One region of the Rhizobium indicum genome, then DNA from elsewhere that is predicted to be linked to it. Evidence: riboswitches for the same ligand, from Rfam matches in the RefSeq annotation. Region 1 holds a riboswitch; each other region holds the start of a gene.
The links. Region 1 has a riboswitch for FMN ahead of ribN (riboflavin transporter RibN). Riboswitches for the same ligand answer to the same signal wherever they lie in the genome.
Positions count from the first base shown of each region.

Region 1 (10,624 bases):
AGGTGACCGAAGTCGGCTCGCCGTCCATCATCAGCGCGCCGCCTGCCTTGGGGGCCTTGGCATCGGTAATGTCGATAAAGCCGATCGCGCCGAGCGGGCTGTCGCTATAGATCAGCGTGTTGCCGTCGTCGGTCGCGGTGATGATCTCGGCGGAGCTCACCGAAAGCTTGTCCTTGTCGGCCGGCAGGTTCTCTGCGACCGGGAAGGAAGCGATGCGGTTGAAAACCGGCTCGGCCGCGGCCGGAAAGGCTACCGATGCGAGAAGCACGGCAGCAAGCGCTGCGCTGCGCGATGAAATTGTCATGAAATCCCCCATGTGTCGAACATTCGAAACATGAGTTTTCTGCGGGAGCCGCATGACAGAGGCATGACAGATGCGGCATTTTGCGTCAAATCATGTCAGGCAAGTTTCCGCTCCCGGCGCATCTCGTTTCGCATGATGAACAGCGAAGCAGACAGGATGAGAGCCGCTCCCAGCCAGAGGTAACCCGCCGGCGCATAGCCGAAGAACAGCCAACCGGCCAGCACGTTCAACGGCAGCTTCAGATCGTCGAACGGCTGGACGTAGGCGGCATCCGCTGCGGCATAGGCAAGCGTCAGGAAATACTGCGCTACGGCAGTCAGCAGCCCCGCCAGCAGGAACAGAGCAAGGGTTGCGCCCGTCGGCACTGCAAAGCCTGCCGCAAGCGCCAGCCCGCCGTTTATCGGCGTCAGCAGAACGAGCAGCCAGACGGTGATCGTCTCCGGCCGTTCGATGCCTGTCAGGCTCTTGGTGATCAGCGACGAGGCGCCCCACAGCAGCGCCGAAAGCACAGGCAAGAGAGCCGCCCAGCCAAAACCATCAGACCATGGCTGCAGAATGATCATCGCTCCGGTGAAGCCCGCCGCCGTCGCTGTCCAGCGGGCCGGGCCGACGCGCTCACCCAGAAAAAGCCGGGCGCCCAGAATGATGAAGAAGGGCGAGGTCATCACCAGTGCGATCGCCTGCCAGATCGGCACCGCGGCAAGGCCGGCGACCCAAGCCTCGACGCCGAGCGCGGCAAGCACGACGCGCGCAAGGTGACGCCAGGGATAGCGCGTGCGCATCGCCGCAAGGCCGAGCCTCTTCAGGAACGGCAGCGAAAACAGGAAGGCGAAGCCATATTGCCAGAAGGCTGCCGACGCCGAGGGAAAGGCAAGCTTCATCGTCAGCCATTGGGTGACGACGTTGAGAAGCGAAAAGGCAATGCCGGCAAGGACCATCCAGAGTGCCCCGACAACGGCGCGGGATGGCTCGACGGCAACGGAAGTCTGATTCATGTCTTTCATCCATAAAAGGGACCAACATAAATCAGGACGCATGAACCCCGACAGGCGACACAGGGCAACCCCTGCCCTTCGCACGGCCGACGCTCATTCTCTTCCATCCGGACTTTAACCGTCGGCTCCGGAATCGCACCGGATCCGCTGACCCTTCCCCCGCTTGGACACGAGAGAAGGCGCTCGCGGGCTCAGGCCGAAACCCTTACCGTCGGTGGGGAGTTTCACCCCGCCCTGAGAACAGAAACGTCGTAGATTAAAGCCCGGGCGACAGCAAGGCCCGCCAAAGCAAAAGGGGTCCGGCAAAGCCGAACCCCTCTTAAATCCTGCACAACCGGTCTCGTTTCCGGCTGGTGGGATAATCTCAGATCAGCCGTTGACGGCGTCCTTCAGGCCCTTGCCGGGCGTGAATTTCGGCACGTTGCGAGCCGGAATGTCGACTTCAGCGCCCGTCGACGGGTTACGGCCCTTCGATGCGGCACGATGAGAAACGGTGAAGCTGCCGAAACCCGCGAGGCGAATGTCGCCCTTGTTCTTGAGTTCAGCCTGGACAACGTCGAAAACCGCGTCAACAGCGGAAGCCGCGTCAGACTTCGTCAGTCCTGCCTTTTCGGCTACTGCGGACACGAGTTCATTCTTGTTCATGTTTCCACCCCTTTCTAAATGGTATGAAACGACTCAAAAGTAAGCTAGGCGCAGAATAGGTTTCATCAGGCCCGCCGAAAACCCAAAAGCCCTGCAAATCAAGGAAAAGCAAGCGTCTACATGACGTTTTCACAAAAAAGGCTGGCGTTTCCGCCAGCCTTTTTCCGTGTTTTGGGCCAATTGGGCATAAATGTGGCAAAGGCCACTCAATGCGCTATGGTTGCGCCTGTCTCATCGAGGCCTTCGACCGATGCGATGACCGGCGTTTCCACCGTGCCATCCCATTCGATCGGCTCCGGCCGCCGGATCAGCGCATGCTTGATCACCTCGCCCATGCGGGATACCGGGATGATCTCCATGTTGTTCTTCACGTTGTCAGGAATCTCCGCCAGGTCCTTGGCGTTTTCCTCCGGAATCAGCACCTTCTTGATGCCGCCGCGAAGCGCTGCGAGCAGCTTTTCCTTGAGACCACCGATCGGCAGCACACGGCCACGAAGGGTGATTTCGCCGGTCATGGCCACATGCCTGTCCACTGGAATGCCGGTCATGATCGAGACGATCGCGGTTGCCATGGCGACGCCTGCCGAGGGGCCATCCTTCGGCGTCGCGCCTTCCGGCACGTGCACGTGGATATCGCTCTTGTCGAAGCGCGGCGGCTCGATGCCGAAATCGACAGCGCGCGAGCGGACATAGGAGGCCGCTGCCGAGATCGATTCCTTCATGACTTCCTTCAGATTGCCGGTGACGGTCATGCGGCCCTTGCCCGGCATCATCACGCCTTCGATGGTCAGCAGTTCGCCACCGACTTCCGTCCAGGCAAGACCGGTCACGACGCCGACCTGATCCTCGCCCTCTGCTTCGCCATGGCGGAAGCGCGGGACGCCCAGATAGTCGGAGATGTTGGCAGCCGTCACGTGAACGGCCTTCGTCTTGCCCTTGATGATCTCGGTGACCGCCTTGCGGGCGAGTTTCATCAGCTCGCGCTCGAAGTTGCGGACGCCGGCTTCGCGGGTATACTGCTGGCTGATCGACATCAGGGCGTCGTCGCTGACCGAGAATTCTTCCGGCTGCAACGCATGTTCCTTGATGGCCTTCGGCAGCAGGTGCCGCTTGGCGATTTCGCGCTTTTCATCCTCGGTGTAGCCGGCGATACGGATAATCTCCATGCGATCCATCAGAGGCGCTGGAATATTCAGCGTATTTGCCGTCGTGATGAACATCACATCCGACAGGTCGTATTCGACTTCCAGATAGTGGTCCATAAAGGTCATGTTCTGGGCCGGATCGAGCACTTCGAGCAGGGCCGAGGACGGATCACCGCGATAGTCCTGGCCGAGTTTGTCGATCTCGTCGAGCAGGAAGAGCGGGTTGGACTTCTTCGCCTTCTTCATCGACTGGATGACCTTGCCGGGCATCGAGCCAATATAGGTGCGGCGGTGACCGCGGATTTCGGCTTCGTCGCGAACGCCGCCAAGCGCCATGCGGACATACTCACGGCCGGTCGCCTTGGCGATCGACTGGGCGAGCGAGGTCTTGCCGACGCCCGGAGGACCGACGAGGCAGAGGATCGGGCCCTTGATCTTGGTGGCACGGGCCTGCACGGCCAGATATTCGACGATGCGCTCCTTGACCTTGTCGAGACCGAAGTGATCGGCTTCGAGGATCTTCTCGGCATTGTTGAGATCGGCCTTGATCTTCGACTTCTTGCCCCAGGGAATGCCGAGCAGCCAGTCCAGATAATTGCGCACGACGGTGGCTTCCGCCGACATCGGGCTCATCTGGCGCAGCTTCTTCAGTTCCGCATCGGCCTTTTCACGGGCTTCCTTGGACAGCTTGGTCTTGGAGATGCGCTCTTCCAGTTCGCTCATCTCGTCGCGGCCTTCCTCGCCGTCGCCGAGTTCCTTCTGGATCGCCTTCATCTGTTCATTGAGGTAGTATTCGCGCTGGGTCTTCTCCATCTGGCGCTTGACGCGCGAGCGGATGCGCTTTTCGACCTGCAGGACCGAGATCTCGCCTTCCATGAAGCCGAGGGCCTTTTCGAGGCGCTGTTTGACGCTGGTGGTCTCCAGCATCTCCTGCTTCTCGGTGATCTTGATCGACAGATGCGAGGCGACCGTATCGGCGAGCTTGGAATAGTCGTCGATCTGGCTTGCGGCGCCGACCACTTCGGGCGAAATCTTCTTGTTGAGCTTCACGTAGCTCTCGAATTCGGAGACGACCGAACGCGACAGGGCTTCCAGTTCGACCGGATCGTCATGCGGCTCCTCGAGCACATGGCCGAGCGCCTCGTAAAAATCCTCGCGGCTGGTATAAGTGTCGATCTCGGCGCGGGCGCGGCCTTCGACCAGAACCTTCACGGTGCCGTCGGGCAGCTTCAGGAGCTGCAGCACGTTCGCCACGGTGCCTACATTGTGGATCGCGGAAGGATCCGGATCGTCGTCGCTGGCGTTGATCTGCGTCACCAGCATGATCTGCTTGTCGGAACCCATGACCTCTTCGAGCGCACGGATCGACTTTTCCCGTCCGACGAACAGCGGCACGATCATATGCGGGAAAACCACGATGTCGCGCAGGGGCAGAACAGGGTAGGCAGTGCTGCTCGCTACAGACGTTTTCTTCGTCATTTTATGTCCTTTCCATCGTCCCGTTGCCGGGCTCTCTGCACGGCCGCTTGGGACCGGCCGGCAATCTCACTTGTTGCTACAAGTGGAGGTTCTGACTACGCTTTTCAAGCCACGCTAACGCCCGCGTCCCTCGGATGTGACAGCTTTATTACAACGGAACGCCAACACTATGAAGCGCGTGGCTGGACCGGCGCTTACCACTTCCGACCCGGCTAAAATGCAAACGCCAGCAAGAGGCTTACGGATCATTGCATCATTGCCAAGCACTACCCCTTGCGCAACATCGGCAAAGGCAATTTCGGTTCCCACCGGCAAATACTAACAGCGCTTCGCATGGTTTTTCAAATAGAAAGGGGCCTGCCTATGGCAAGCCCCCAAAATAATCACACGAAAGCCTAAGCTCACGCCGAAGCGTTGGCCTTTTCTTCCTGGCGATCGGCATAGATGTAAAGCGGACGGGCCGAACCGCGCACCACTTCCTCGGAGATAACGACCTCGCGAACGCCTTCCAGCGTCGGCAGTTCGAACATCGTGTCGAGCAGGATCTTCTCCATGATCGAGCGAAGGCCGCGGGCGCCGGTCTTGCGCACGATCGCCTTGCGGGCGATTTCGCGAAGAGCGTCCTCGTGGAAATTCAGTTCCACATCCTCCATCTCGAACAGGCGCTGATACTGCTTGATCAGCGCATTCTTCGGCTCGGACAGGATCTGGATCAGCGCGTCCTCATCGAGGTCCTCGAGCGTCGCCAGAACCGGCAGACGGCCGATGAACTCGGGGATGAGGCCGAACTTGACCAGGTCTTCCGGCTCCAGTTCGCGCAGGACCTCGCCGACGCGGCGGTCATCCTGCGACTTGACGCTAGCGCCAAAGCCGATCGAGGTCTTCTCGCCACGGGCAGAGATGATCTTGTCGAGGCCGGCAAAAGCGCCGCCGCAGATGAACAGGATGTTCGTGGTGTCGACCTGCAGGAATTCCTGCTGCGGGTGCTTGCGGCCGCCCTGCGGCGGAACGGAAGCGACCGTGCCTTCCATGATCTTCAGCAGCGCCTGCTGCACGCCCTCGCCCGAGACGTCGCGGGTGATCGACGGGTTGTCGGACTTGCGCGAAATCTTGTCGACTTCGTCGATGTAGACGATGCCGCGTTGCGCACGCTCGACATTGTAGTCGGCCGACTGCAGCAGCTTCAGGATGATGTTTTCGACATCCTCGCCGACATAACCGGCCTCGGTCAGCGTCGTCGCATCGGCCATGGTGAAGGGAACGTCGATGATGCGGGCGAGCGTCTGGGCAAGATAGGTCTTGCCGCAGCCGGTCGGGCCGACGAGCATGATGTTCGACTTCGCCAGCTCGACTTCGCCGTTCTTGGAGGCGTGCGCCAGGCGCTTGTAGTGGTTGTGAACGGCAACCGACAGGATCTTCTTCGCCTGCCGCTGGCCGATGACGTATTCGTCGAGGACCTTGATGATGTCCTGGGGCGTCGGAACGCCGTCGCGGGACTTGACCATCGAGGACTTGTTCTCCTCGCGGATGATGTCCATGCACAATTCGACGCATTCATCGCAGATGAAGACGGTCGGTCCGGCAATCAGTTTCCGGACTTCGTGCTGGCTCTTTCCGCAGAACGAACAATACAGAGTGTTCTTGGAGTCGCCGCCGTTGCTGCCGCTGACCTTGCTCATATCACTTTCCTTCCAGCACGCCGCATTTCAAGGCGAAATCGCGGTCCACTCTATCAGCTCCTGGCGGCACTCCGTTTCCGGAGCCTTTGCCGAGAAGGGCTTCAGGGGCTACGAACCGGGCCCAACCAATTATGTCCTGGCCCCGGCGGCAACGAATTCCCCTTCGAATGCCGAATGCTATGTCACAAAAATTCAACATAGCATTAATAGTTACTATTAGCGTCTTCGTCGCCGGATGAAAGCCCTTGTTCAATCACAAATGGGATAGAACTGTGGCGAGGAAAACACCATCCCTATTAATTACTAGGCCTGTTCGCCTTCCATTTCGAGGCGCGACGTCAGAACCTTGTCGATCACGCCCCAGCTCTGGGCTTCGTCCGCATCCATGAAATGGTCACGATCGAGCGTCTTTTCAACTTCCTCGTAGGTGCGGCCGGTGTGCTTGACGTAGACCTCGTTCAGGCGGCGCTTCATCTTGAGGATGTCGCGGGCGTGGCGCTCGATGTCCGAAGCCTGGCCCTGGAAGCCGCCCGAGGGCTGGTGCACCATGATGCGGGAATTCGGCGTGGCAAAGCGCATGTCCTTGTGGCCGGCCGCGAGAAGTAGCGAGCCCATGGATGCGGCCTGGCCGATGCAGAGCGTCGAAACCGCGGGCTTGATGAACTGCATCGTATCGTAGATCGCCATGCCGGCGGTGACGACGCCACCGGGCGAATTGATGTAGAGGGCGATTTCCTTTTTCGGGTTTTCGGCCTCGAGGAAGAGCAGCTGGGCGCAGACGAGCGTCGCCATGTGGTCCTCGACAGCACCTGTCAGGAAGATGATGCGTTCCTTCAACAGGCGGGAATAGATGTCGTAGGAGCGTTCACCGCGGTTGGTCTGTTCCACGACCATCGGAACGAGGGCCATTGCGGTATCGACTGGGTTTCTCATGTGCGTCCTTTGTCAACGTCTCGCCGGCCGGCGCCGGGAATCAAAGAAAAATGTCTTACCCCTACATAGAGTGTCCCGGCCCTCCTCTTCAAGACACGCATGAGGATAACGTTAAGAAGGCGGGGCAAGGCGGCTCCTGGTAGCCTCTTTCCCCCAAACGCCTGTTAACGGCGAGCCCTTGGTACGGTCTCCCCCGGCTTTTCTCCATGACAGGATGAAGGAAGGCTTACTCTATTCGACTGTGCTCATACACGTTTACCCAACGGAAAGCCTACCGGCAGATATCCGCCTAAAACAATGCCGCGGCGCAGCAACATTAAGGAAGTGGCGAGCTTCCTCGGCAAGGATGTGAACGGACAGACAAGGGGTTGCTGCCGTGTTCAATTTCGCTACAGGTCTCGCCATCTGGTGTTCCGAGGCCATGACGCTCGCTTTGGTGCTGTTCGTCGCCTGGCGCCACAACGTCAGGAACGAGGCCTATCTCTATTGGGGCCTGGGCTTCCTGCTGACCGGCATCGGCTTTGCGATGGTCGCGCTACGCGGCGAAATCCCCAGCGTGCTTTCAGTAGAGACGGGCAATGCCATCGCCCTGCTCGGCCAGAGCGCCTGGGTGGCGGGTTTTCTGGCACTCGACCGCAAGCGGATCGAATGGTGGGCACTGCTGCCGCCGGCAATCTGGCTCGCCGGTGTCTTCCTGCCCTGGGTCAACAGCGATTATTCCAACCGGGTGGTGCTCTACAACCTTGCTTCGGCGACGGGTGCGACGGCACTTGCCATGGCGGTCGCCGCCGGCGACATGCGCCGTGAGCGTACCCGCATCAAGCTGATGGGTGTGTTCATCCTCCAGGGCTGCCTGTGCTTCGGCTCGGCGCTGACGATGGCATTGACGATGCCAAGCGATATCGAGGCGACCAATCTCGGCGGTGCCTCCGCCATGGCCAGCGCCTTCCTGCTGACCATCGCCTTTGCGTTCACCTGCCGTCTGATCATGGAGCGCTCTGAACGGCACCTGCGTGCCCTCACCCTGACTGATTCGCTGACCGGCGTGCTCAACCGCCGCGGCCTGCTCGGCTATTTCGACGGCATCCAGGAACGGGCTCATAACGAGCAGCGCCAGGTCGCGGTGATCCTTTTCGATCTTGACCATTTCAAGCGCGTCAACGACCGTTTCGGCCACCAGTCCGGCGATGCCGTGCTGACCGCCTTCGCGCGCATGGCCCGCCAGTATATTCCGAACAACATCTTCGGCCGCATGGGCGGCGAGGAATTCGCCGCCTTCGCCGCCGTCGCCGACCAGACGGAAGCCGAGGCGATCGCCGAAGCGATCCGCACCGAATTCTGCCGTCTTCCCGTCAGCACCGGCGAAGCGATCGTTCCGGTCACCGTCAGCATCGGCATCGCGCTCGCCTCCTCGATCGAAGCCAATATCGACAAGCTGATCTCGGCCGCCGACCGGGCGCTCTATGCGGCGAAGGCCGCCGGCCGCAACTGCACGGTCACCTTCGGCGAAGCGGAGGCCGCAGCCCCTGCACCGGCCACGCCGAGCGGCAATGCCGGCGAACTCGTGCCGACGGTCGACGACCAGGTCGACGCGCTGCGACGCATGGGTACGCTGTCACGAGCCGGGTAGTCCGGGATCGCTTGCCCCGCATCTTCCCGAGGCCCGGCAAATCCGCTAAGCCTCGGGGCATGATGATCCCATCTTTTCTCTCGATCGACCGCGCCAACCGTCATGTCTCGCTGGACGGCCGCAACCCGGCCTTCTACGGCGACCCGAATGCCGTCTATGCCGCACTTCATGCCCATTGCCCGACCTTCTACTGGAGCGAGCAGAAGCAGTGGTTCTTTACGGGTTACGACCATGTGAACGGCCTGCTCCGCGACCGCCGCTTCGGCCGGCAGATCCTGCATATCGCCAGCCGTGAGGAGCTCGGCCTTGCCGAGCCGATGCCGCATCTTGCCAGTTTCGATCTCTCGGAACGTTATTCCCTGCTCGAACTCGAACCGCCGGAGCACACGCGGCTGCGCACGCTCGTCAACCGCGCCTTCGTTTCCCGCCATGTCGAGAAGATGAAACCTGAGCTTGCCGAACTCGCCAACCGGCTGATCGACGGCTTCGCGGAGAAGCGCGAGATCGAGCTGCTCTCGGCCTTTGCCGACATCATCCCGGTGACGATGATCGCCCGGATGATCGGCATTCCCGAAGAGATGGGGCCACAACTGCTCGCCTGGTCGCACGCCTATGTCCGCATGTACATGTTCGGCCGTACGCGCGAGCAGGAGGAAGAGGCCGAACGGGCGGCGAAGGAATTTTCCGACTACGTCAAGACGGTGATCGCCGAACGCCGTGCGACCCCACGCGACGACCTGCTCACCCACATGATCCATACCGAACACAAGGGCCAGTATCTGACCGAAGAGGAGCTGGTTTCGACGACGATCGTGCTGCTCAATGCCGGGCATGAGGCGACCGTGCACCAGATCGGCAACTCCGTGCGCACCATTCTCGACAGCGGCTGCGATCCGGCGGACCTCTTCCGGGACGAAGCGACGACGGAGCGCACCGTCGAGGAAACCCTGCGCATCTGCGCGCCTGTCCACATCTTCCAGCGCTGGGCCCTGGAGCCTGCCGAAGTAGACGGCGTCTCCTTCAAGCGCGGCGACAAGGTCAGTCTCATCCTCGCCGCCGCCAATCTCGATCCGGCGAAATTCGCCGATCCCCTCACCTTCAAGCCCGACCGCAACGAGGCGGCGAACCTCTCCTTCGGCGCCGGCATCCATTTCTGCATCGGCGCGCCACTGGCGCGGCTGGAGCTCAACGTCGTGCTGCCGATCCTGTTCGAGCGGCTGGCCGGCCTCAAGCTGGCAAAGACACCCGTGGTCAAGGATGTCTACCATTTCCACGGGCTGGACCGGCTGGATTTGCAGTGGTGATCCATTCCTCTCCGGCGTCGCAGATCAGCCGTAGCGGCCGGTGATGTAGTCTTCCGTGCGCTTGACCTTCGGCGACTGAAAAATCTCGGCGGTCGGGCCGTATTCGACCAGTTCGCCCAAATACATGAAGGCGGTGTTGTCGGAGATGCGGCTTGCCTGCTGCATGTTGTGGGTGACGATGACGATGGTGAAATCCGTCTTCAGCCGGGCGACCAGCTCTTCCACCTTGGCAGTCGAGATCGGGTCCAGGGCGGAGGTCGGCTCGTCGAGCAGAAGCACCTCGGGGCGAAGTGCTACGGCACGCGCGATGCAGAGACGTTGCTGCTGACCGCCGGAAAGGCCGAGGCCACTGCCCTTCAGCTTGTCCTTGACCTCTTCCCAGAGCGCTGCCGAGCGCAGCGCCTGCTCGACGCGGACATCCATCTCGGCCTTGGAGATGCGCTCGTGGTGACGGATACCGTAGGCGATGTTGTCGTAGATCGACATCGGGAACGGCACCGGCTTCTGGAA
Region 1 is NZ_CP054021.1:906,247-916,870, forward strand. It holds gene FFM53_RS04490 (esterase-like activity of phytase family protein) at 1-316, opposite strand, end outside; gene ribN (riboflavin transporter RibN) at 400-1,308, opposite strand; FMN riboswitch at 1,391-1,545, opposite strand; gene hupB (DNA-binding protein HupB) at 1,669-1,944, opposite strand; gene lon (endopeptidase La) at 2,151-4,568, opposite strand; gene clpX (ATP-dependent Clp protease ATP-binding subunit ClpX) at 4,970-6,247, opposite strand; gene clpP (ATP-dependent Clp endopeptidase proteolytic subunit ClpP) at 6,551-7,180, opposite strand; gene FFM53_RS04520 (GGDEF domain-containing protein) at 7,557-8,810, shown strand; gene FFM53_RS04525 (cytochrome P450) at 8,870-10,114, shown strand; gene pstB (phosphate ABC transporter ATP-binding protein PstB) at 10,139-10,624, opposite strand, start outside.

Region 2 (10,624 bases), 1.4 Mb from region 1:
ACATGATGTCAATCTGGTAATACGCCTACATAATCAATTTGACACTATGATGTCAATATAGCTATATGGTGACAAATGCACGAATCTCAACGGACCCCGGCCGGAACAGCTTTGACCGACCTCATTCTGGATCTCTTCCGGCTCAACAACCGGATGATCAACGCGGGCGACAAGCTCGTCGACGGGCTCGGCCTGACCAGCGCCCGCTGGCATGTCCTCGGCACCGTCGCCACGGCAGGCCGGCCGCAGCCGGTCGCATGGCTGGCGCGCGACATGGGCGCCAACCGCCAGAACGTTCAGCGTATCGTCAACGATCTGGAGAAGGAGGGGCTTCTGGTGTTCCAACCCAACCCGCACCACCGACGGGCACAACTCGTCGTGCTGACGGACAAGGGAAAGCAGGCATATGAAACCGCCATGCGCCTGCAGGCCCCGTGGGTCGACATGCTCTCGGAAGGGCTTCAGGTCGAGGATCTCAAAACCACGCATGCCGTCATGAAGGCGCTGCGCAGCAAACTGGAAGGATATGGAGATGTTGAAGAGCAGGCCTGATCGCTATGGCGCAATAGCGGTCTCGATTCACTGGCTGAGCGCGGTTCTGATCCTGGCGCTGCTCGGCTCCGGGTTCCGGGCCGCCAACGCCATGGACGCCGCGACCAAGGCCGGGCTGTTGCGTTTCCACATTCCGATGGCGATCGTCGTCCTGCTTCTAACGGCTCTTCGCATTGTCTGGTGGTGGCGTTTCGATCGCAAGCCTGCGCCGGTGCCGGCATCGCCTCGCTGGCAGGAGCGCCTTGCGGGCTTTGTTCACGTCGCCTTCTACATTTTCATTCTCGGCATGGTCGCCAGCGGCATCGGGATGATGATCCTCAGTGGCGCTGCTCCCGCCATCTTCGAGGCAGCCGGCGCCACGCTGCCTGATTTCACCGCCTATCCGCCGCGTGGCCCGCATGGGTTCGGCGCCTTCCTGCTTGTCGGCCTGCTGGTCTTCCATGCCGGTGCCGCGCTCTATCACCAGTTTGTCCGCGGCGATCACCTGCTGCGGCGGATGTGGTATGGCGGCTGAGATCCCGCCGCGTTCGATGTCAAATGTTTGGCTTCTCGAAGATCTGTCAGGCGGCCGCGTTCGGGCCTGACTCAGGAGACGCAGATCGCCACGCCGGCAACGAGCTGGCCAGTGCCACGCCCAATTCGACGATCGACGATCAGCGGGACCGGCTCGACGGTATGGTGACCGCTGTGCACCAAGAAGGCGCGATGAAGCGCCGCGCCGTTGCCGCCGAGACGCTTCTCAAATGTCACCGTCTGCGTGATGCCGCCGCCCTTGCCTATAAGGGCAGCTGCTTGCCGGCCTGTTCGCTGACCATGTATTCGGCGTACCAGTCCGGCCAGTTCTCGTCGTGTTTGCCGCCGTTTCGCTTCTCGTGTTCACCGTGCGCGGTCGCCGCACGGCGCATAGCTGACGCGAGATCGGTCGAGGTCGTGAATGTCGTCCCGTCGGCGTCGATGCGTCCTGGCAGGCGCGTGGTGACTTCCTGGAACAGCCAGCCGTTGCCATCGGGATCCTTGAAGGAGGCGAAAGAACGGTAGCTGCGGTGATCGGGATCGCGGCCGGCAATGCGGAGCCGCCCGAACAGATAGGGTTCGTCCTTGCCGGCATAGACGCCGGCCGCGTCATGGAACACTTCGCTGACCTCGACGCCGCGGGCGATGAGATCGCGGCGGGCGGCCTCGATGTCGGAGACGATAAGATAGAGCCCCTGGGCGGAACCGGGGGCGGCGGCCGTGACGTTCTTGCCGAAGATGATCGCGCAGCCGGAGCCCGGCGGCGTAAACTGGATCACCCGAAAATCGGCATCATTGGCGAAGTCGGCGTCGAGCCGCCAACCCAGGCCGTCGTAAAAGCGCTTGGCGCGGTCGACATCGGAAACAGGGATGACGACGACCTCGAGCTTGGTGTCGACGGGATGTGTTTTCGGGGTCTGCATGGGGGTTTCGCTGCGCAGTGCATTGCTCATCTTAAGCTCCTTGGGGTTTTGGATGCCTTGAGAATTGCTGACGCGTGACGACCGAAGTTGACCACGGCGCGGTGAGGCCGTCGAATCAATTATTCTGTCTGATTTGACCGGTATTGGCGGATTCCGCGGCGACGCTAGGCGCGCCGCTCCCGATCCGCGGGGGTTGGCAAGGTCATGTCGATCTGAGTGGTCGACGGCGGGATTGGCCCGCCGTCTTCATCGGCTGTTGTTGTTCTGCTCGTCGAGCCGCTTTCACGCAGCGAGAGCGGCGCGGGTTTTGCCGATCGTCAGAGCCGCCTTTGCTGCCTCGCGGCCTTTCTCGACGAAATGTGCGCGGTAGATCTGCTTATGGTGCTCGGTTTCCTGATACTGATGCGGCGTCAGCGAAACCGACAGCACCGGCACACCGGTATCCATGCCGGCGCGCATCAGTCCATCGACGACGGCCTGGGCGACGAATTCGTGGCGGTAGATTCCGCCGTCGACGACGAAGGCGGCGGCAACGACCGCGGCATAGCGTCCGGTTGCCGCAAGATCGCGTGACAGCAGCGGCATCTCGAATGCGCCGGGAACATCGAACACGTCGACCTGCTCGGGCGGAATAAGCTGATGGAAGCCATCAAGGGCGCGGTCGACGATTTCGGCGTGCCAGCTGGCTTTGACGAAGGCATAGCGGGTGGGTGTCACGGTAATCTCCTTTGGCGAACAGACACATCACCCAAGGCGATCACGAACGTTCCCGACAGCCGCAAGGGCGGCAGGAACGCACGTTCTCTTTCATCCGGACTATGACCGTCGGCTCAGGCATCTCACCTGATCTGCTGACCCTTCCTGAGAAGGCGCTCGCGGGCTCGCAATCAAAATTGCATACCGCCGGTAGGGACTTTCACCCCGCCCTGAGAACGGCGCGAACAATAGGGGGAAGGTGACGGGCTGGCAATAGGTCGAAATGCATTCGCGGCGGGAGCTGGATCAGGGCTCCCGACGCGGCGATTTCGCTTGTTCGTCGATCGCGACGGGCAAGCCACTTGCGGAGGATGGGCTTGCGCCTACATGCTCCCATTGAGGACATTCACGTCAGAATAGCACGGCAGGACAGGATGCGCCGCTCCACCGGAGGCGGGCAGGGCCGTGGCAACTATGGGAGAGAGAGATGCAAGACCCCTTCGTCGTCCGCCGCGAGGCGCATATCGCGGCGCCGCCGGCCGCGGTGTTCGCGTTGATGACCGACCCGGAAAAGATCCTGCGCTGGATGGGAACGGAGGCGCAGGTCGAGCCGCAGCCCGGCGGGCTCTATCTCGTCAACGTTACCGGAGCCCGCTTTGCACGCGGCTCGTTTCGTGAGGTGGTGCCGGTTCATCGCCTTGCCTACAGCTTCGGCTGGGACGGCAGCGAGGTGGTGCCGCCGGGGTCGAGCCTGGTCGAGATCGATCTGATCGAGCAGGGAGGCGGAACGCTGCTGCGGCTCACCCATAGCGGCCTGCCGAGCGCCGAGCAATGCGCCGGCCATGCGGAGGGCTGGGCACATTATCTCGGACGGCTGACCGAGGTCGCTGCCGGGGGTGATCCGGGTCCCGACCCTTTTTACGGCAGGACATGAACAATTCTTGCGGGCGGCGGGGGCGTCTCTGAAGGCGCTTGACGTTGCGACAACAGCGGTCGGCGAGCGCTCAGACCGGCCGTGCGGAAGCGCTTCTTTTTCTCCCGCAAACATGAACGCGCAGTTCATCTCCAGTTCAATTTGGCGGTCATAAGCTGTGGACGGCTGGATTGAAATGGAGTTCTCGATGAAGGCACTTTCTATCGCGGCTGCCTTGCTCGCTGGCAGCCTCTCGTTCGGCACAGCGCAGGCGATGCCGATGGGGACAATCAATGTCCAGAGCAATATCACAACGGTCGACTACGCGTGCGGTCGCGGCTGGCATCTGACGCGCTGGGGCGAATGCCGGCGAAACTGGCGCCGCCCGCCGCCGGTCGCTTTTTACGGTGGCCCGCCGCGAGGGGGCTGGGAACGGCGTCACCGGCATTGGGATGGCCCGCGCTGGCGCCATGAGCGGCGTTGGGATCGCGACCGCCGTTGGCGGGATGATGACTAAGGGTCTCGCTTAGATGGACGAAGGCCGGAGCGATTTTCGCCCGGCCTTTTCTGATGAGACAGGTTCGCCGACGCTGAACGGCAGCGTCCTCCCGATTTGTCCGATACGGTCAGATCCTGCTGACGAGCCAGTACTTGTCGTCGATCAGCTCCTCGAGTTCGACGGGATCCTTGACGCCGAATTCGAACCATTCGACGAGTTCCTTCGCCTTGCGGCTGCTCTCCTCTGCCGTCAGCTCGACCTGATATCTTTCGCACCATCGACGAAGGATCGACGTCAGCAGCGTCATGTCATTCCCATCCAGCGGATCTTTCGGCCAGAAAATCGTACCCATCGCACCCCTCAATCACACGATGACGACCGACCTTATAATGGAATCAAAGCCGTGCAAGTTTAAAGTGTTTATTTTTCGTTTTCCACCGCGGTGAATGGTTTTCGACAGGGATGCGGACGGCCTTTGCGGGCGACAGGCTGAGTCGCTGGAAACGTCCTCGCGATCACCCCGGGGATGTCCTTGTGGACGTCCACGTGGGCGTGCGATGTTAAGCGATGGATCTGCCATCTCCCCTTGCCTGGCTGGTTGACGAGGCTGGAGCCTCGCCTGGTCCCGAACGGTTTCTGGCCGAACTCGGGCGCCGGCTGCTGGCCGACGGACTGCCGCTTTCCGGCGGCACGCTGACGCTTTCGGTGCCGCATCCGATCATTGCGCGGCGCACCTGGCTGTGGCGGGCCGAGACCGGTGCTGTCATCGAGGCGCTGGCCTTTGCCGCGGCTCCGCAGAGCGAGGCCGGGCGCGACTGGCTGACCGCGCTCGGGCCGGTATGGGAGGAGCCAATAGGGCCTTCGCAGGATAGTCCCATGCTCGGCTGGGCGGGTATCGACAACGGGGCAGGGGGCGGCGCATTCGCTCCGGCCGAAGCCGACCGGCTGCGCGAGGTTGCGCGTTTTGCCGCTGCACCGCTCGCAGCGCTGGTGGCGCGGGAGGCGCGGGCAGCCCTGCTCGAAGCCTATCTCGGCCGGCGTAGTGCCGCCCGGGTGCAGGCCGGCGAGCTTGCCCGCGGCACCGGCGAGACCATACGTGCCGCTCTTCTCTGCGCAGATCTGCGCGATTTCACCGCGCTTTCGGAGGTGACGGAGCCGCACGCGATGATCGCGACGCTCGACGCATGGTTCGACCGCATCGCAGGCGCGGTGCACGCCTTCGGCGGCGAGGTGCTGAAATTCATCGGCGACGGCGTGCTGGCGATCTTTCCGGTCATGGGCGCTTCCGACGATGCGGGAGGGGTGAGCCACGGAGACCGGGAAGCCTGCGAGGCAGCCCTCAGGGCGGTTGCTGCCAGCCGTGCCGGCATGGCCCATCTCGACCAGATACGCCAGGCGCAGGGGCTGGCGCCGCTGCCCTTCGGCGCGGCGCTGCATTTCGGCGAGATCCTGTGGGGCAATATCGGCGCAGCCGACCGGCTGGACTTTACCGCCATCGGCCCCGCCGTCAATCTCGTCAGCCGGCTGGAAGGGCTCTGCAAACCGCTCGGCCGAAGCGTGCTGATCTCGGGCGCGGTTGCAGCGAATACGGCGACGGCCCTGATGCCGCTCGGAGAGCACAGCTTGCGCGGCATTGCCCAGCCTTGCGCGGTCTTCACCTTGCCGGAGAATTGAGCCGCAAGGCAGGGTGCCGTGAGCGGCCTTCGTTTATGCAAAGAAATCTTTGCAAAGATATGTTTGCAATAGTAGGCTGCCGGCATGAAAAATCCGCGCTCGCAGCCTGCCCACTCAGTCACCGCACCCCGCACCCTCAGCCGGGTCGTGCCCGATCCGACCGCGCTGAAAGCGCTGACGCATCCTGTCCGGCTGAGCATGCTGGGCATGCTCAGGATCGATGGGCCTGCCACGGCGACGCAGCTGGCAGTGCGGCTGGGCTTAAACAGCGGCGCGACCAGCTATCACCTGCGCCAGCTTGCCCAATACGGTTTCATCGAGGAAGCGCCGCATGCTTCACGGCGCGACCGCTGGTGGCGCGCCAGCCACGAGCTCACCTCGGTGCCGGCAAGCGAGGCCGAGGGTGAAGCGCTCGATCTCGACATCGCCTTCAACCAGGCTGCACTCTCGCTGCAGGTCGGCCAGATGCAGCAGGCGCTGGAGGAATATGCCGAGCTGCCGGCTGAATGGCGCAAGGCGACGGCTGCCGACGACATCATCATCCCGATGACGGCGGCACAGGCCGAGGCCCTGACGAAACGGCTGAGCGACATCATCCTGGAGGCGATGCGGGCGGCCCCGCCGCTCGGGGAGGCGGCGTCGCAGGAATCCGGCATGGTTCCCTTCTATGTCATGTTGCACGCCTTTCCCTATCCGGGCCGCGTTCCGCATCGCGAAGGGGAGGATAAACCGTGAGACTGGGCGGGCCGTTCCTGGCGCTCGCGGCTGCCGAGACATTCTCGCTCTCCGGCACGCGGCTTTCGACCATCGCTATTCCCTGGCTGGTGCTGAGCACGACTGGCAGCCCGGTGCTGACAGGCCTGACGGCAATGATGGAGATGCTGCCCTATGTCATCGCCAAGGCGCTCGGCGGACCGCTGATCGACCGCGCCGGCGCCAAGAGCATCGCCATCATCTGCGACACGGCTTCGGTGCTCGTGGTCGCTCTGGTGCCGCTTCTCGATCTCTTCGGCATGCTTGGCATGCCGGTGCTGCTGCCGCTCGTCTTTGCCATGGGCGTGCTGCGCGGCCCCTCCGATGCGGCCAAGCAGGCGATGGTTCCCGATATCGCCACACTCGCCAATGTACCGCTCGAACGAGTGACCGGCGTTGCGAGCGCCATCGAGCGGCTGGCCTCGACGGCGGGCGCGGCCGGCGCCGGCGCTTTGATCGGGCTGATCGGCCCGGGCCAGGCGCTGCTCGTCAATGCCGCCACCTTCGCCGCCGCTGCGCTGATCGTTGCCGCGGGCATACCCGGGACGCGACGCGCGCCTGCGCCCGAAACTCGACCGGTCGAACGGGCGTCCTATCTCGAGGATCTACGCGAAGGCTGGCGCTTTCTGCGCGGCGATGCCGTGCTCGTCAGCATCGTCGCTATGGTGGCGGTCACCAATCTCTTCGACCAGGCCTATCATGCCGTGCTGCTGCCGGTCTGGACACGGGATGCCGGCCATGGCCCGGAGCTGCTCGGTGCGATGTTCGCCGCCTTCGCCGGCGCCTCGATCGCAGGCGCGGCGATTGCCGCGGCGATCGGCGAGCGCATGCCGCGACTGATGGTCTATACGGTGGCCTTCCTCCTGACCGGCTTTCCGCGCTTTCTCGTTCCGGCGCTGGACGCGCCCATCGGCCTCGTCTTTGCGACGCTCGCCATCGCAGGATTCGCGTCGGGCTTCCTCAACCCGATCCTGTCGGCGGTCATCTTCGAGCGCATCCCCAAGCCGCTGACTGGCCGCGTCACCGCATTGAACACAGCCCTCTGCTTCGCCCTCATCCCCTTCGGCGGCCTCGCCGGCGGCGCGCTGATCAGCGGGCTCGGCCTTGCTGCGGCGCTGTTCCTGATGGGGATTGCCTATCTCGCGGCAACGCTTGCGCCGCTGGCGCTGAAGAGCTTTCGCGGGTTTGACAGGGCCTCGCCTGAAGCGTCCAGCTCTAGCCGTGGCCAAGCTCCTCAACCATCAGGTCGATGAAGCGGCGGACAGGTGGTTCCAGCAGGCGCTTGTCGGGATAGAGCGTGACGATCTTTGCGTCGTCGGTTTCGAGGTCGGCCAGGATCTGCCGAAGGCGGCCGGCAGCGAGATCGTCGGTGACGAGAAAATCGGGTAGCAGCGCGATGCCCAGCCCCGCCAGGGCGGCGTCGCGGATCGCCTCGCCGCTGTCGAGCCTCAGGCGGCTGCGGCCTTGCGCCTTGATCCAGGAACCGCCTTTCCCGCGAAAGCGCCAGCCCTGCCTTTGATTGCGGCCGGCGAAGATCAAGCAGTCATGGACCGCGAGATCGTCGATATCGCGCGGCTCGCCGCGCTCGGCAAGGTAGGACGGTGAGGCGCAGAGGCGCGCCTTGTAGGTGGCGATCACGCGCGAGACCAGGCGGGTGTCCGACACCGTCGCCGTCGCGCCGATCCGGATCGCCAGATCGAAGCCTTCCTCGACAATGTCGGCCAGGCGATCAGTGAAGCTCACTTCGACCTGGATGTCGGGCCAGGCCCGAAGATATTTTTCAAGCAAAGGCAGCACGACGAGCCGCCCGAAAGCATCGGGAACGGCAAGCCGGAGAACGCCTCGCGGCGTGCTGTTCTGCCCCGCCACGCTCGCTTCCGCCTCGTCGACCGATACAAGGATCTGCAGCCCGCGCTCGTAAAACATCCGGCCTTCGTCGGTCAGGCTCAACGTCCTCGTCGTGCGGTTGAGCAGGCGCGCGCCGAGCCGGTCTTCAAGGCGGATGACAGCCTTGCCTGCCGCCGAACGCGAGAGGCCCATGGCCTGGCCGCCGGCGATAAAGCTTCCGGCATCGACGACGGCCATGAAGATCAGAATATCGTTCAGGTTCGTACGCGGCATCAGGCAACTCGAGCGGTTCGGCTACATCAATAAGTCGGGCAGTCATGGGATCGTTCAAGGCCCGGACCATCAACGCCCATCGCGGCAGTAAGGTCCCCACGCTTCGCTTCTATGTAGACGTCCCTTCGCCAATCAACCTGCTATAGCAGCCATCGCACCGGATCGCAGGTTGAAGATGGGCCCTGGAAAGCCGGACTACAGCATATCGCCGAGACTCCAATGGTTGTTCCATCGGACGTCGATTTCGTCGTCGACATTCTGATATCTGATGTCGGTGGAGAGGCGCAGCCGTCGGCTACGGTCCTGGTTGGTGGTCGAGGCGTGGATCATGTAGGGCGAGTGAAGCACCACGTCGCCGGCCTCGTAATCAGCGGCGAGCCAGCGGGTGTCGAAGCGCGCCGCCATATCGGGCAGGTCCTTCGAGATCCAGCCGCCTTCGGCCATGTGGTGGTTATAGGCGCTGATCCGCTCTTCCGCAGAAAGATCGCCGCTTGTGGCCTTGAACTCGGCTTCCATCTTGACGCCCAGGGCGTGCGAACCTTCGAGGTAGACCAGGCCACCCATCTCGGCGGGGATATCGCCGATCGGAATCCAGGCCGTTACCAGGCGGCTGGTGCCGCCACGGAGATAGACGAGATCGTAGTGGGCGGGTGTGGCCGTCGGCGATCCCGGCTGGACGAAACGCATGATCTTGCGCTTGTGGAGATAGGAGATACCCTGCAGGAAATCGTCCATGAAGCGGGCGAGTGGCGGTTGCGCGCAGAAGCCTTCATAGGCGGCGGAGCGGACGAGCGACATCAGGCGCCTGTCCGCCAGGCTTTTGTCGAAGCCACCGGCAGACGCCAAGCCCAGCGAAAAATCGCTTCCAGGCTCGACCAGCCCGGTTTCGGCGAGGCGTTCGAAGACCCAGCGGCGGAAATCGATCACATCGGCCCGCGGCAGAAGGCCTTTCAGCCAGACATAGCCATCGTCCTGGTAGCGGCGGCGGATGGCGTCGATGCCGATGCCGGGATCGGTCGGCGCGAGCCAACCGATCCGCTCCGCGGGCAAGCTTCTGCCATTTGCGGCAAGAGGAAATTCCATCTTGCGAGCTTGCATGACCTCCGCAGCAATTGACATTTCACTCCTCCGTCGTTTGAGTTGACTTGTCATCAATTACCTGATCCGGCATGCCAACCGACATAGAGAAAATTTATAGCTGGACTTTTCGCTCACCATGAGAGACGCCGAGGCCATCTATAGAACGCCGCTCGGTGCGGCCGGCGGACTGGCAGTCACCGGCAGCGGCAGGCAGCATGCCCGCCGTGCGGTGACGGACCGGAAACTACCGAGTTTCGCCGTCGTCCTGGTGGAGCGGGGACAGGGTTGGCTGGATACCGCCGCCACCGGCCGCATGAGCCTGACCGGACCTGCACTGTTCTGGCTGTTTCCCAACCGCGTGCATTCCTATGGCCCCGACGAAGGCGGCTGGGACGAGCGCTGGGCGCTTTTCGAAGGGTCGTTCACGCGGGATTTCGTGAGGCTGAGGATCATCGCGGAGCGACATCCCGTTGTGGCCCTGCATCATCTCGACGAGGTGGTGCGGCTCTTCGGCAAGCTTCATGCCGATCTGCTTGACGACACCAACCTCGGGCAGGCGTCGGCGGCATTGATGCTGCATCGCATCGTTATATCAGCCGCCAGACAGGCAAGCGGCGCGGCTGATCGACGCCAGGAAAGGCTAGATATGGCCGACATCGTGGAAACGCTACGGCGGCGGGCGATGCAACCGTTGGACCTCGCAGCCTTTGCCGCCGAGCACGGCATGTCTCCGGCCACGCTGCGCAGGCGGTTCACGCTCGAAACCGGACTGCCTCCCAAGGCATTTCAGCTTCGGGTGCGCATGGACCATGCCAAACAACTACTGGCAACCACCGACGAAAAGATCGAAACGGTGGCCGCCATGATCGGCCTGGATGACCCGTTTTATTTTTCGCGGGT
Region 2 is NZ_CP054021.1:4,559,567-4,570,190, forward strand. It holds gene FFM53_RS22145 (MarR family winged helix-turn-helix transcriptional regulator) at 76-552, shown strand; gene FFM53_RS22150 (cytochrome b) at 533-1,066, shown strand; gene FFM53_RS22155 (hypothetical protein) at 1,138-1,302, opposite strand; gene FFM53_RS22160 (VOC family protein) at 1,329-2,018, opposite strand; gene FFM53_RS22165 (6,7-dimethyl-8-ribityllumazine synthase) at 2,271-2,705, opposite strand; FMN riboswitch at 2,784-2,926, opposite strand; gene FFM53_RS22170 (SRPBCC family protein) at 3,172-3,618, shown strand; gene FFM53_RS22175 (GCG_CRPN prefix-to-repeats domain-containing protein) at 3,806-4,114, shown strand; gene FFM53_RS22180 (hypothetical protein) at 4,224-4,448, opposite strand; gene FFM53_RS22185 (adenylate/guanylate cyclase domain-containing protein) at 4,664-5,770, shown strand; gene FFM53_RS22190 (winged helix-turn-helix domain-containing protein) at 5,855-6,505, shown strand; gene FFM53_RS22195 (MFS transporter) at 6,502-7,776, shown strand; gene FFM53_RS22200 (LysR family transcriptional regulator) at 7,739-8,644, opposite strand; gene FFM53_RS22205 (phytanoyl-CoA dioxygenase family protein) at 8,840-9,763, opposite strand; gene FFM53_RS22210 (helix-turn-helix transcriptional regulator) at 9,861-10,624, shown strand, end outside.
Region 2: linked by a shared signal. The riboswitch ahead of FFM53_RS22165 (6,7-dimethyl-8-ribityllumazine synthase) and the one ahead of ribN (riboflavin transporter RibN) in region 1 are both predicted to bind FMN.

Region 3 (10,624 bases), 930 kb from region 1:
GATCTATGCACCGGCCGGACGCGATGCCCAGGTTGCGGCATCCTTGAACGATGAGGCCGGACTATCATCGATCGCAGTTGCCGATTTGAATCTCTTCGCGTCATCGCTGGATGACGACATCGCGGTTGGCGTGTTGACGGAAGAGGCCGTTCGCGGCAGTGACCTGAAACGGATCGCTGCCTGGGTTGCCGCCCAACCAAGCTGGTCCGATCTGCCGTTCATCGTCCTTACCCGCCGCGGTGGCGGACCTGAACGAAATCCAGCCGCTGCCAGGCTTTCCGAGGTTCTCGGTAATGTCGCTTTTCTGGAGAGGCCGTTCCATGCGACGTCCTTTATCAGCGTTGCCCGCACAGCTTTAAAGGGACGTCTGCGCCAATACGAAGCGCGCGCCCGGCTCGAGGCTCTGAGCGAGGGAGAACGCCGATTGCAGACGGCACTCGCCGCCGGTCGTCTCGGGGCATGGGAGCTGGAACTGTCCTCTATGGCCTTGTCGGCCTCGGCGACCTGCAAAGCGGTCTTCGGCCGCGGGCCGGATGACGATGTCACCCGCGACGATCTGATCGCCAGCATCCACCCCGATGACCGGGACCTTGTGCTGGCACGCCTGCGCCGGACGATTGATACCGGAGAAGACTATTCGATCGAGCACAGGACGATCTGGCCGGATGGATCACTGCATTGGACCGAAGTCCATGCGCAGCTCTACGCCGACAGATATGGGTCCGCCAGCAAACTGGTCGGCGTCTGCTCCGATACCACCGCCCGCAAGACCATCGAAGAAAATCTGAGACGGCTCAATGAGAACCTCGAAGAGCGTGTGAGGGAACGGACCAGGGAGGTCAACGCTGCCCACCAGACCCTGCTTGAGGAGGTCGCCCAGCGCGAAAGGGCCGAGGAGCAGCTTCGCCAATCGCAGAAAATGGAAGCGATTGGCCAACTGACCGGTGGCGTCGCCCATGATTTCAACAATCTGCTGATGGTTGTTCTCGGAAATCTGGAGCTGCTCGGCAAGCACGTGGCTGGAGATGCGAAGGCGACGCGTCTGGTCGATGGCGCGGTTCAGGGCGCGCGACGCGGGGCGGCGCTGACGCAGCGGCTGCTGGCTTTTGCCAGACAGCAGGATCTGCAGGTCAAGCCCGTCGATCTGGCCGAGTTGGTCTCCGGCATGAACGACTTGCTGCGGCGCTCGGTCGGATCGTCGATCAGCATCGAAACCAGCCTGCCGGCGACGCTGCCGCCGGCGCTAGTCGATGCGAACCAGCTCGAATTGGCGCTGCTCAACCTTGCGGTCAATGCCCGCGATGCGATGCCGGATGGCGGGACGCTGTTGATATCGCTGCGTGAGGAGCAGGTGGCCGGCGATGACGTCGCTCTCGGCAAGGGGGCATATATTGTGCTGGCAGTGGCCGACAGCGGCACCGGCATGGACGCGGAGACGCTGAAGAAGGCGGTCGATCCGTTTTTCTCTACCAAGGAACTCGGAAAGGGCACGGGCCTAGGCTTGTCGATGATCCACGGACTTGCCGTTCAGCTCAATGGCGCACTTCTTCTGACCAGCGAGCTTGGAGTGGGAACAATTGCCGAACTGTGGCTTCCGGCGACCGAACGGCGCCCCGAGCGGGCGATCGAAGCGGAACTGCCCGTTCCGCAAGCTGCATCCAGACTGAAGATCCTTCTGGTCGATGACGATGCCTTGATCGCCATGAGTTCGGTCGACATGCTTGAAGATCTCGGCCACGAGGTCGTCGAAGCAAACTCCGGCGCGCAGGCGCTGGAACTGATCAGCAGCGGTCAGCATTTCGACCTTGTCATAACCGACTATTCGATGCCTGGTATGACCGGCGCACAGCTTGCTCAGGCCGCACGGGACATTCATCCGGCATTGCCGATCGTGCTGGCGACAGGTTACGCCGATCTTCCTGCCGGCACCGATATCGATCTTCCGAGATTGGCAAAGCCCTATGATCAGGCTCAGCTCGCCAAGGAAATTGCCAAGGCGATGGCAAGCGAAACGGTTCCGCTTCTCAGGTCCGGCGGTGACGCAGGTGGTTCAAAGCCTCGCCTATCCAAGGCCGACGATGTCAGCGATAAAATCGGCGATGGCGCCTGTGTCGTCTAGATCGAAGACCGGCAAGGCCGTGTCCGTGACGGCATGATCGGCGGCGATGGCGCAGATATGGGGATCGCTTGGCGCCAGCGGTTCGCGATTGGCGGCCTCCAGGCGGCGGGCCTCGATCTTCGGGATCGGCTCGCGCTTGTAACCTTCGATCAGCACGAGATCGCAGGGGGCGAGACGGGCGAGGATCTCCTCGAACTCAGGTTCTGGCGCACCGCGCAGCTCGTGCATGATGGCGTAGCGCGTGCCGGAGACGATGGTGACCTCGTGAGCGCCGGCTTGGCGGTGGCGGTAGCTGTCGGCCCCGACCTTGTCGATGTCGAAATCATGATGGGCGTGCTTGATCGTCGAGATCCTGTAGCCGCGGCGAGTGAACTCCGTCACCAGCCGGACGGCGAGCCCCGTCTTGCCTGAGTTCTTCCAGCCGGCGATGCCGAAGATTTTCGGTGCGGTCATCCGCGAAGGGCCTCCAGCCAGCGTTCCGCCTCGACGAGATCGTCGGGCGTATTGATGTTGAAGAAGGGATCCAGCAGGCTGGCACGGGTCGGATGCAGCGGAAACGCCACTTCCGTAACGTCATGTCGTAACAGGAAGTCGCGTACGCGGCGCTTCTCGTCGGTGGCGATCCAGGCTTCGAGATCGGCGGCCAGCGTCACCGGCCAAAGCCCGAAGACAGGATGGCTGCGGCCCTCGGAGGCTGCAATGGCGACCTGCGAGGGGTGGTCGACCGCTGCCGCCAGCCGGGCGACGAGATCGGCCGGGAAGAACGGGCAATCCACCGAGACGGTGACGACATGGGTGGTCGACGGCAGGCCGGCGGCATAGACCATGGCCGCATGGATACCGGCCATCGGCCCGGCCTTGCCGCGAAAACGGTCGGGAACGACAGGCACGCTCTCGGCGGCGGCATCGGCGTTGACGGCAACGAGCGGGGCCTGCTGCGAGAGGCGGGTCAGCACATGGTGGAGCAGGCTCTCGGCCCCGAGCATCACGCCCGCCTTGTCGCGGCCCATGCGCTGTGAGCGGCCGCCGGCCAGCACGACGCCCGCTATTTGAGATTTATCCAATGAGAATTCAGCCATCATCCTTCCTCAAACCGGCGCGCGCGGCGCGGATTCCTGCGCGATCGGCGACACGCGGCGCTTGGCCTCACGATAGAACGTATAGAGGCCGGAGGCGATGACGATCGCAGCCCCCACGAGCGTCCAGCTGTCAGGCACTTCGGCGAAGAAAAAGAAGCCGAGCACAGAAGAGAAGATCAGGCTGGTATAGCGGAACGGCGCTACGAAAGAGATTTCGCCAGTGCGCATGGCGAGGATGACCGACTGATAGCCAACGAGCACCAGCACCGATGCGAGCACGAGATGACCAAGCGCGGTGGCGCTGACCGGCTGCCAGCCGCCAAGCACTGGAATGAGCAGCGCACCGAAGAAGGAGGCTGATATGGCGGTGATGACGGTTATCATCAGCGAGGGAATCTCCGGACTGATGCTCCGGGTGGCGAGATCGCGGCCGGCCGTCGTCAGCACCGCGGCGACGCAGAGGAGGGCGGCGGCGGTGAATCCCTCAGGGCCGGGACGAATGATGATCATCACGCCGACGAGGCCGACGAGGATCGCCGACCAGCGCCGCCAGCCGACCGGCTCGCCAAAGAAGAGCGCCGCGCCGAAGGTGACGACCAGTGGCAGCGATTGCAGGATCGCCGAGGCATTGGCGATCGGCATCATGCCGAGCGCGGTGATATAGGTGACGGCGGAGAGCGTCTCGCAGATGATCCTGAAAATGATCATCGGCTGCAGCATGATGCGCCAGGAACGCAGCGCGCCCATTTTCCAGGCGATCAGATAGACGAGCAGGCTGGTGAAGAGGCCGCGCAGGAACATGATTTCGCCAGCGTTCATATAGCCGATCACCGATTTGGACAGAGCGTCGCTCGCGGAAAAGCCGGCCATCGCCATACTCATATAGATGGCGCCCTCAGTATTGCGTGACCGCGGCATGAAGAGATTCCCGTTACCTGTGCGCCCCTTTTAGTCGCGAAGATGCATGAAGGGAATCGGATGAATGTCACACCAGGCATAAATCGATGATGCGGTGCACAATGGCACTGATGCCAACGCAGGCGTGTGGGTGGAAGTCCAGGCAAATCTCCGTTTTATAAGCTGAATTCCGATAGTTCCGACGCCGCAATCAAGGCGTCGATGAGGAGGCGCCGTCGCACTGCCGGTTCGGCCATAGGCGTTTTTCCCTCCCTGCGCGGGAAACGGGTGGCTGCATCGTCTGATCTTTGAGCATCTCAGATCTCGCAACAACCCAGGAGAGACCGATATGACACTTCTCAACGACAAGATCGCAATCATCACCGGCGCAAGCTCCGGTATCGGCCGCGCCGCGGCGAAACTCTTTGCGCGGGAAGGCGCCAAGCTCGTGGTCACCGGCCGGCGGCAGGACGCGCTCGATGCCGTCATCGCGGAAATCGAGGCGGAGGGTGGGCAGGCCGTCGCCATATCAGGCGATGTCAAGGACGAAGCGCTGCAGGCAAGGCTCGTCGAAACGGCGGTCTCGCGCTTCGGCCGGCTCGACATCGCCTTCAACAATGCCGGCATCCTCGGTGAAATGGGGCCGGTCGCCGGGCTGTCGCTCGAGGGCTGGCGCGAGACGATCGAGACCAATCTCACCGCCGCCTTCCTCGGCGCCAAACACCAGTCGGCGGCGATGGGAAAAGGCGGCGGATCGCTGATCTTCACCTCGACTTTCGTCGGCCACACCGTCGGTATGCCTGGCATGGCCGCCTATGCGGCGAGCAAGGCGGGGCTGATCGGCTTCGTGCAGGTGCTCGCCGCTGAACTCGGAGCGCAGAAGATCCGCGTCAACGCACTGCTTCCTGGTGGCACCGACACGCCCGCCAGCATTACCAACGCGCCTGATGCCACGCCGGAGGTGCTCGCCTTCGTGGAGGGGCTGCATGCGCTGAAACGCATGGCGCAACCCGAAGAGATCGCCAATGCGGCGCTTTTCCTCGCCTCCGACATGTCGAGCTTCGTGACCGGCACGGCGATGCTGGCCGATGGCGGCGTTTCAATCAGCCGGACATAGGGCAGGAAATATGGTGTGCTGTGGCAACCAGCCGTGCGCGTCTGGGACCCAGCCACCCGCCCTCGTCCTTCGAGGCTCCGGCCTTTGGCCTGCGCACCTCAGGATGAGGGCTGATTGTGGTGCCGTGTGGTTGGCGGGCTGATCAAGGCTCCAGGCATCCCGGGCTGACGAGCCTGCTCACGCCCTCTCTCCAGCCTCATCCTGAGGTGCCCCGCAGGGGCCTCGAAGGACGGGGCTGGCCGCTTTGCACGGATCAAGCGACTTCGCGTATGTCTCTTGCCGCCTGGCGGTCGAGATAGGCGACCAGGTCCTCGATGGTAACGAGGGGGAGGTTATGGCGTTCGGCGAAGAGCGTGAGTTCGGGCAGGCGGGACATGGTTCCGTCGTCGTTGGCGACTTCGCAGATGACGCCGGCGGGGACCCTTCCAGCGAGGCGGGCGAGATCGACGGCGGCTTCTGTATGGCCGGGGCGGCCGAGCACGCCGCGGGGGTTGGCGCGGAGCGGAAAGATGTGGCCGGGGCGAGCGAAATCGGCGGGCTTTGCGCGATCATCGACCAGGGCGCGGACGGTGGCGGCGCGGTCCGCCGCAGAAATGCCCGTCGTCGTGCCCTTGAGATAATCAACCGAGACCGTGAAGGCGGTTTTGTGCGATTCCGTGTTGTTGGGCACCATCAGCGGAATGTCGAGCGCATCGAGACGCTCGCCTTCCATGGCGATGCAGACGAGACCACGGGCGTGGGTCATCATGAAGGCGATTGTTTCTGGGGTGACGGCATCGGCCGCGACCACGATATCGCCCTCGTTTTCCCGGTTCTGGTCGTCGACGACGACGACCATCTTGCCGCTGGCAATGGCTGATATGGCATCTTCAATTGTTGCGATAGTCATGCTGTCTGGCCTTTCAAGGGTTATGTCAGCGGACTGACATGGTCTGCTCGGCTCAATCCGTGAGCGAGCCTTCTGCCCTTGGGCGAACAAACGTCAGCCGCCTCCAGGATGGAGTGCGACTGCCCGTGTTGTCCTCTTCCATCCGGACTATACCGTCGGCTCCGGCATCTCACCGGATCTGCTGACCTTCCGACAGGAGGTGCCGGAAGCGCTCGCGGGCTCCAGGATTGCTCCTGATACCGCCGGTGGGGAATTACACCCCGCCCTGAGAACACTTCAAAGATAGGACCAAAAACAGGCGGATGGCAAGGTCACTCGACCAGGCAAAAATGCAAAGCTGCCCTAACGCCGATGGACACACTGTTCACACAGAGGCGACGACCGTGTCGCCTTCCGCACTTCGCTCGTGGTTTGCTCTTTGTTCGATGCATGTCGTTGTCCCAAAACCGCTACGCAATTTGGGCGCCTGCATCAGGACATGATCAGGCCGCCGTCGACATTGATCGTCTGGCCGGTGATATAGGCAGCGTCATCGCTGGCGAGGAAGGTCACCAGGCCGGCGACATCTTCGCCGGAGCCGGCCCGTTTCATCGGGATGCCTTCGACCCATTCCTTCATCAGTTCGCCGGGGGCGTAGTTGCCGAGCAGCTTGCCCCAGGCCTGGTCGTTATAGGCCCACATGTCGGTCTCGATGATGCCGGGGCAGAAGGCGTTGACGGTGATCTTCTCGGTCGCGACTTCCTTGGCCAGGCTCTGGGTGATTCCGACGACGCCCATTTTCGAGGCGGCATAATGCGGGGTGTAGATGAAGCCGTCGCGGGCTTGGCCGGAAGCGGTGTTGATGATGCGGCCGCCGCGCTTGTGCTTGCGCATTCTTGATATTGCCTCCTGGGCGCAGAGGAAGACGCCCTTGGTGTTGACGGCCATGACCTTGTCCCACTCGTTTTCGGTCAGGTCCTCGACGCGGGCGATGGTGATGACGCCGGCATTCTGGATCGAAACGTCGACCGAGCCGAATTCCTTCTCGGCGGCATCATAGAGGGCGGTGACGCTTGCCTTGTCGGTGACATCGCCGATGAAGGAGATCGCCTTGCCGCCTTCGGTTCGGATCTGTTCGGCAACGCCGTGGACCAGCTCCTCATTGGCCGAGACGACGAGATTGGCGCCTTCGCGCGCAAAGCGTCTGGCGATGGCGGCGCCGATGCCGCGGCTGCCCCCGGTAATGACGACAGTCTTCTGCTCAAAGCGTTTCATGCTCTTTCCTTGTGTCACTCGATAAACAGCAAATCTGGGTGCGACCTACCATGCGATCATTATTGGATCTCAACCGGTTGTCGCAAATTCAGGCAGCCTTTAGCGCCGATGACGACGCCCGAGCCCTCCGTCCGTTAGACAGCCCGTTCGATCGGCGTGAAGGGCGGGCAGACGGCGATATCGCACGCCGTCTTGCCCGTTAGTCCCTTCAGCGCCTCGATCTCAGCCAGGGAGGAAGCGAGACCGGTCACTTTCCAGCGGCGGCAATGAGCTTTCTCATCGCATCACCAGCAGCAGAAACCGCCATCGACGAGAAGATCGACGCCGGTCACGAAACTTGCTGCATTCGACAGCAGAAACACCGCCGGGCCTACCATCTCGTCCACCGCTGCCATGCGCTGCATCGGCGTCTGCTCTTCGAAGAGCTTGGTCTGGTGGACCATCTCCGGACGGGTGTTCATGGGCGTTGCCGTGTATCCGGGGGAGATGGTGTTGACGCGAATGCCGCGGTCGACCCATTCCATCGCCATGGACTTCGACATATGGATCACGCCCGCCTTGGAGGCGTTATAGTGCGCTTGGCTCAGCCCCCGGTTTACGATCACACCCGACATGGAAGCGATGTTGACGATGGAGCCGCGCCCATTCTTCAGCATGGCGCGAGCCTCTGCCTGGCAGGAAAGAAAGACGCCTTTCAGGTTGATATCCATCAACGTCTGATATTGGTCCTCCTCCATTTCTTCCGCTGCGTTCGCGTTAGCGATGCCTGCAGCGTTGACTGCAAGTGTCAATGGGCCGAGATCGGCTTCGGTCCGTGCTACGGCATCTCCAAGGGAAGATTTGCTCGTGACATCCGCTGCGATCTGGATCGAGCGGCGGCCGGCGGCGCGAATATGTTCAGCCGTCTTGGCCAGCCCGTCGTCGGTTCGACGGTCGAGCAACGCCACGTCCGCCCCGCATTGCGCAAGGCCGATGGCAATGCGCTGCCCAATGCCGCTTCCGGCTCCGGTAACGATGGCAACCTGGCCGCTGAGATCGAAAAGCTTCGGGGCGTTCAGAGTGATGTCGGACACCGCTCTTCCTTTCTCTGTCTGTTTAGATGGTAGCTAGCTCCATGACCGAAACGTCATTTGCCTGGTCACGATTGAGAATGCCTGCCTGTTTGCCTTGTGCAAGCACGAGAATGCGATTGGAGACTCCGAGAACTTCTTCAAGGTCCGAGCTTACGACGATGACCGCCACGCCCTGTTTGGCAAGATTGACGATGATGTCGTAGATGCCCGCTCGGGCACCGACGTCGATGCCTCTCGTCGGTTCGTCGAGCACGACGACCTTGGGATCGCGCATCAGCCACTTCGCGATCACGACCTTCTGCTGGTTGCCGCCGGACAGGTCCGAGGCATATTGCTCCGCACGGCCCTTCACGCCGAACTTGGCCACTGCCTTCTCCGCAAACGAGCGCTTGACGCGCGGCGTAATCCAACGCCCGCCCAGCTTGTCGAGATTGGCGTAGATAATGTTCTCGCTGATCCGGTGCCCGACAACCAGGCCTTGCTCCTTGCGGTCTTCCGGGACCATCACAATGCCCTTGGCGATCGCATCGGCCGGATCGCGCAGCCTGAGTTCTTCGCCTTCCAGCTTGATCGAACCTGCACTGATTGGGTCCGCGCCCGAAATCGCGCGGACAAGTTCCGTACGGCCGGCGCCGACCAATCCGGCGATTCCGAGAATTTCCCCGGCGCGCACTTCGAAGGTAACGTCACGGAACGAGTTGTCCGGCGAGCTCAGTCCGGACACCTGGAGTACCGGATGGTCTGTCGGAACCGGCAGGGTGGGGAACAAGCGGTCAAGCGGGCGTCCGACCATGCTCTCGACAATCGTTCGCACCGGGGTCGCGCTGTCGGAGAATTCCTGCACGCGCTCGCCATCGCGAAGAACGACGATCCGGTCGGTTATTCGCTTGATCTCTTCCATGCGGTGGGAAATGTAGACGATGCCGACGCCCTCCGACCGAAGCTTTCGAACCTGTTCGAAAAGAGCTTCCGTCTCCGCGCCGCCAAGGGCGGCTGTCGGCTCATCGAGGATCAGGAGCTTTGCGTTGAGAGCCAGCGCCTTTGCGATCTCGATAAGCTGCTGATTTGCCGTGGAAAGGCCGGCGACCGTCCGCGTTGCGGGGATGTGAAGGTTCAAGCGAGCGAGCTGGTCCTGGGCCCGGCGAACCATCTGGGCGCGGTCGACGACGCCGTTCTTCATCGGCCAGCGTCCGATGAAGACGTTTTCCGCGATCGACAGCTGCGGCAGAAGCTGCAACTCCTGGTGGATCAGGACGACGCCCTTATCGATCGCTTCCCTTGGGGTGGCCGGGGCATAAGGCTGCCCCAGCCATGTCATTGATCCTTCGGACGGTGTGCGGGACCCGGCGATGATGCCCGATAGCGTTGACTTGCCCGCTCCGTTTTCACCGAGAAGTGCAACCACTTCGCCCGGATAGACGTCCAAGCTGACATTCTTCAGAACCTGGAGCGGCCCATACCATTTGGATATGCCCTTCAGGGAAAGAACTGGATCAGTCACGGCACACCTCCTCAAGAACTCGACTTCATTACGGATGGTTGGCGATGAAGCCTGCGACGTTTTCCTTGGTTGTCAGCGTGGCATCCAGGAGTTGGACCGGCGGCACCTTTTCCCCGGCGACAAGTTTGGCGGCGTTTTCAACCGCGTCGCGGCCCATCTTCTGCGTCTGCTGGGTCGCCGTTACGTTGAAGACACCCTTGCTGAGTGCTTCGAGAGCTGCGGTGTCACCATCGAAGCCGCCAACTACGATCTTCTGGGAAGGATTGGCGACCTTGATCGCCTGCGCGGCGCCAAGTGCGAGGCCGTCGGCCTGGGCGAACACGATCGAAACGTCCGGATTTGCCTGCAGCATATTCTGCATGATCTGGAAGCCTTCGTCCTGGCTCCAGATGTTCGAGAACTGTTCGGCGACAACCTTGACGTCCGGATATGCCTTGAGAGATTCAGCGCAGCCCTTCGAACGATCGACTTCCGGCGTCGTGCCCTTCTGACCGTGGATGATGACCATCTTCCCCTTGCCGCCGGCTTCCTTCAGGATGTAGTCGCATACGGCCTTGGCAGACGCGACGGAATCCGTTGCAAGGAAGGTATCGCCGGGTGCTCCCTCGGCGTTGCGGTCAACGTTCACGACCGGAATACCAGCGCTCTTGGCGAGTTTGACCGGAACGGTCGCAGCAGCCGCACCTGCCGGAATG
Region 3 is NZ_CP054021.1:5,009,388-5,020,011, forward strand. It holds gene FFM53_RS24370 (response regulator) at 1-2,119, shown strand, start outside; gene mobB (molybdopterin-guanine dinucleotide biosynthesis protein B) at 2,063-2,572, opposite strand; gene mobA (molybdenum cofactor guanylyltransferase MobA) at 2,569-3,198, opposite strand; gene FFM53_RS24385 (DMT family transporter) at 3,208-4,116, opposite strand; gene FFM53_RS24390 (SDR family oxidoreductase) at 4,445-5,212, shown strand; gene ribB (3,4-dihydroxy-2-butanone-4-phosphate synthase) at 5,466-6,101, opposite strand; FMN riboswitch at 6,228-6,378, opposite strand; gene FFM53_RS24400 (glucose 1-dehydrogenase) at 6,573-7,355, opposite strand; gene FFM53_RS24405 (SDR family oxidoreductase) at 7,640-8,428, opposite strand; gene FFM53_RS24410 (sugar ABC transporter ATP-binding protein) at 8,451-9,929, opposite strand; gene FFM53_RS24415 (sugar ABC transporter substrate-binding protein) at 9,958-10,624, opposite strand, start outside.
Region 3: linked by a shared signal. The riboswitch ahead of ribB (3,4-dihydroxy-2-butanone-4-phosphate synthase) and the one ahead of ribN (riboflavin transporter RibN) in region 1 are both predicted to bind FMN.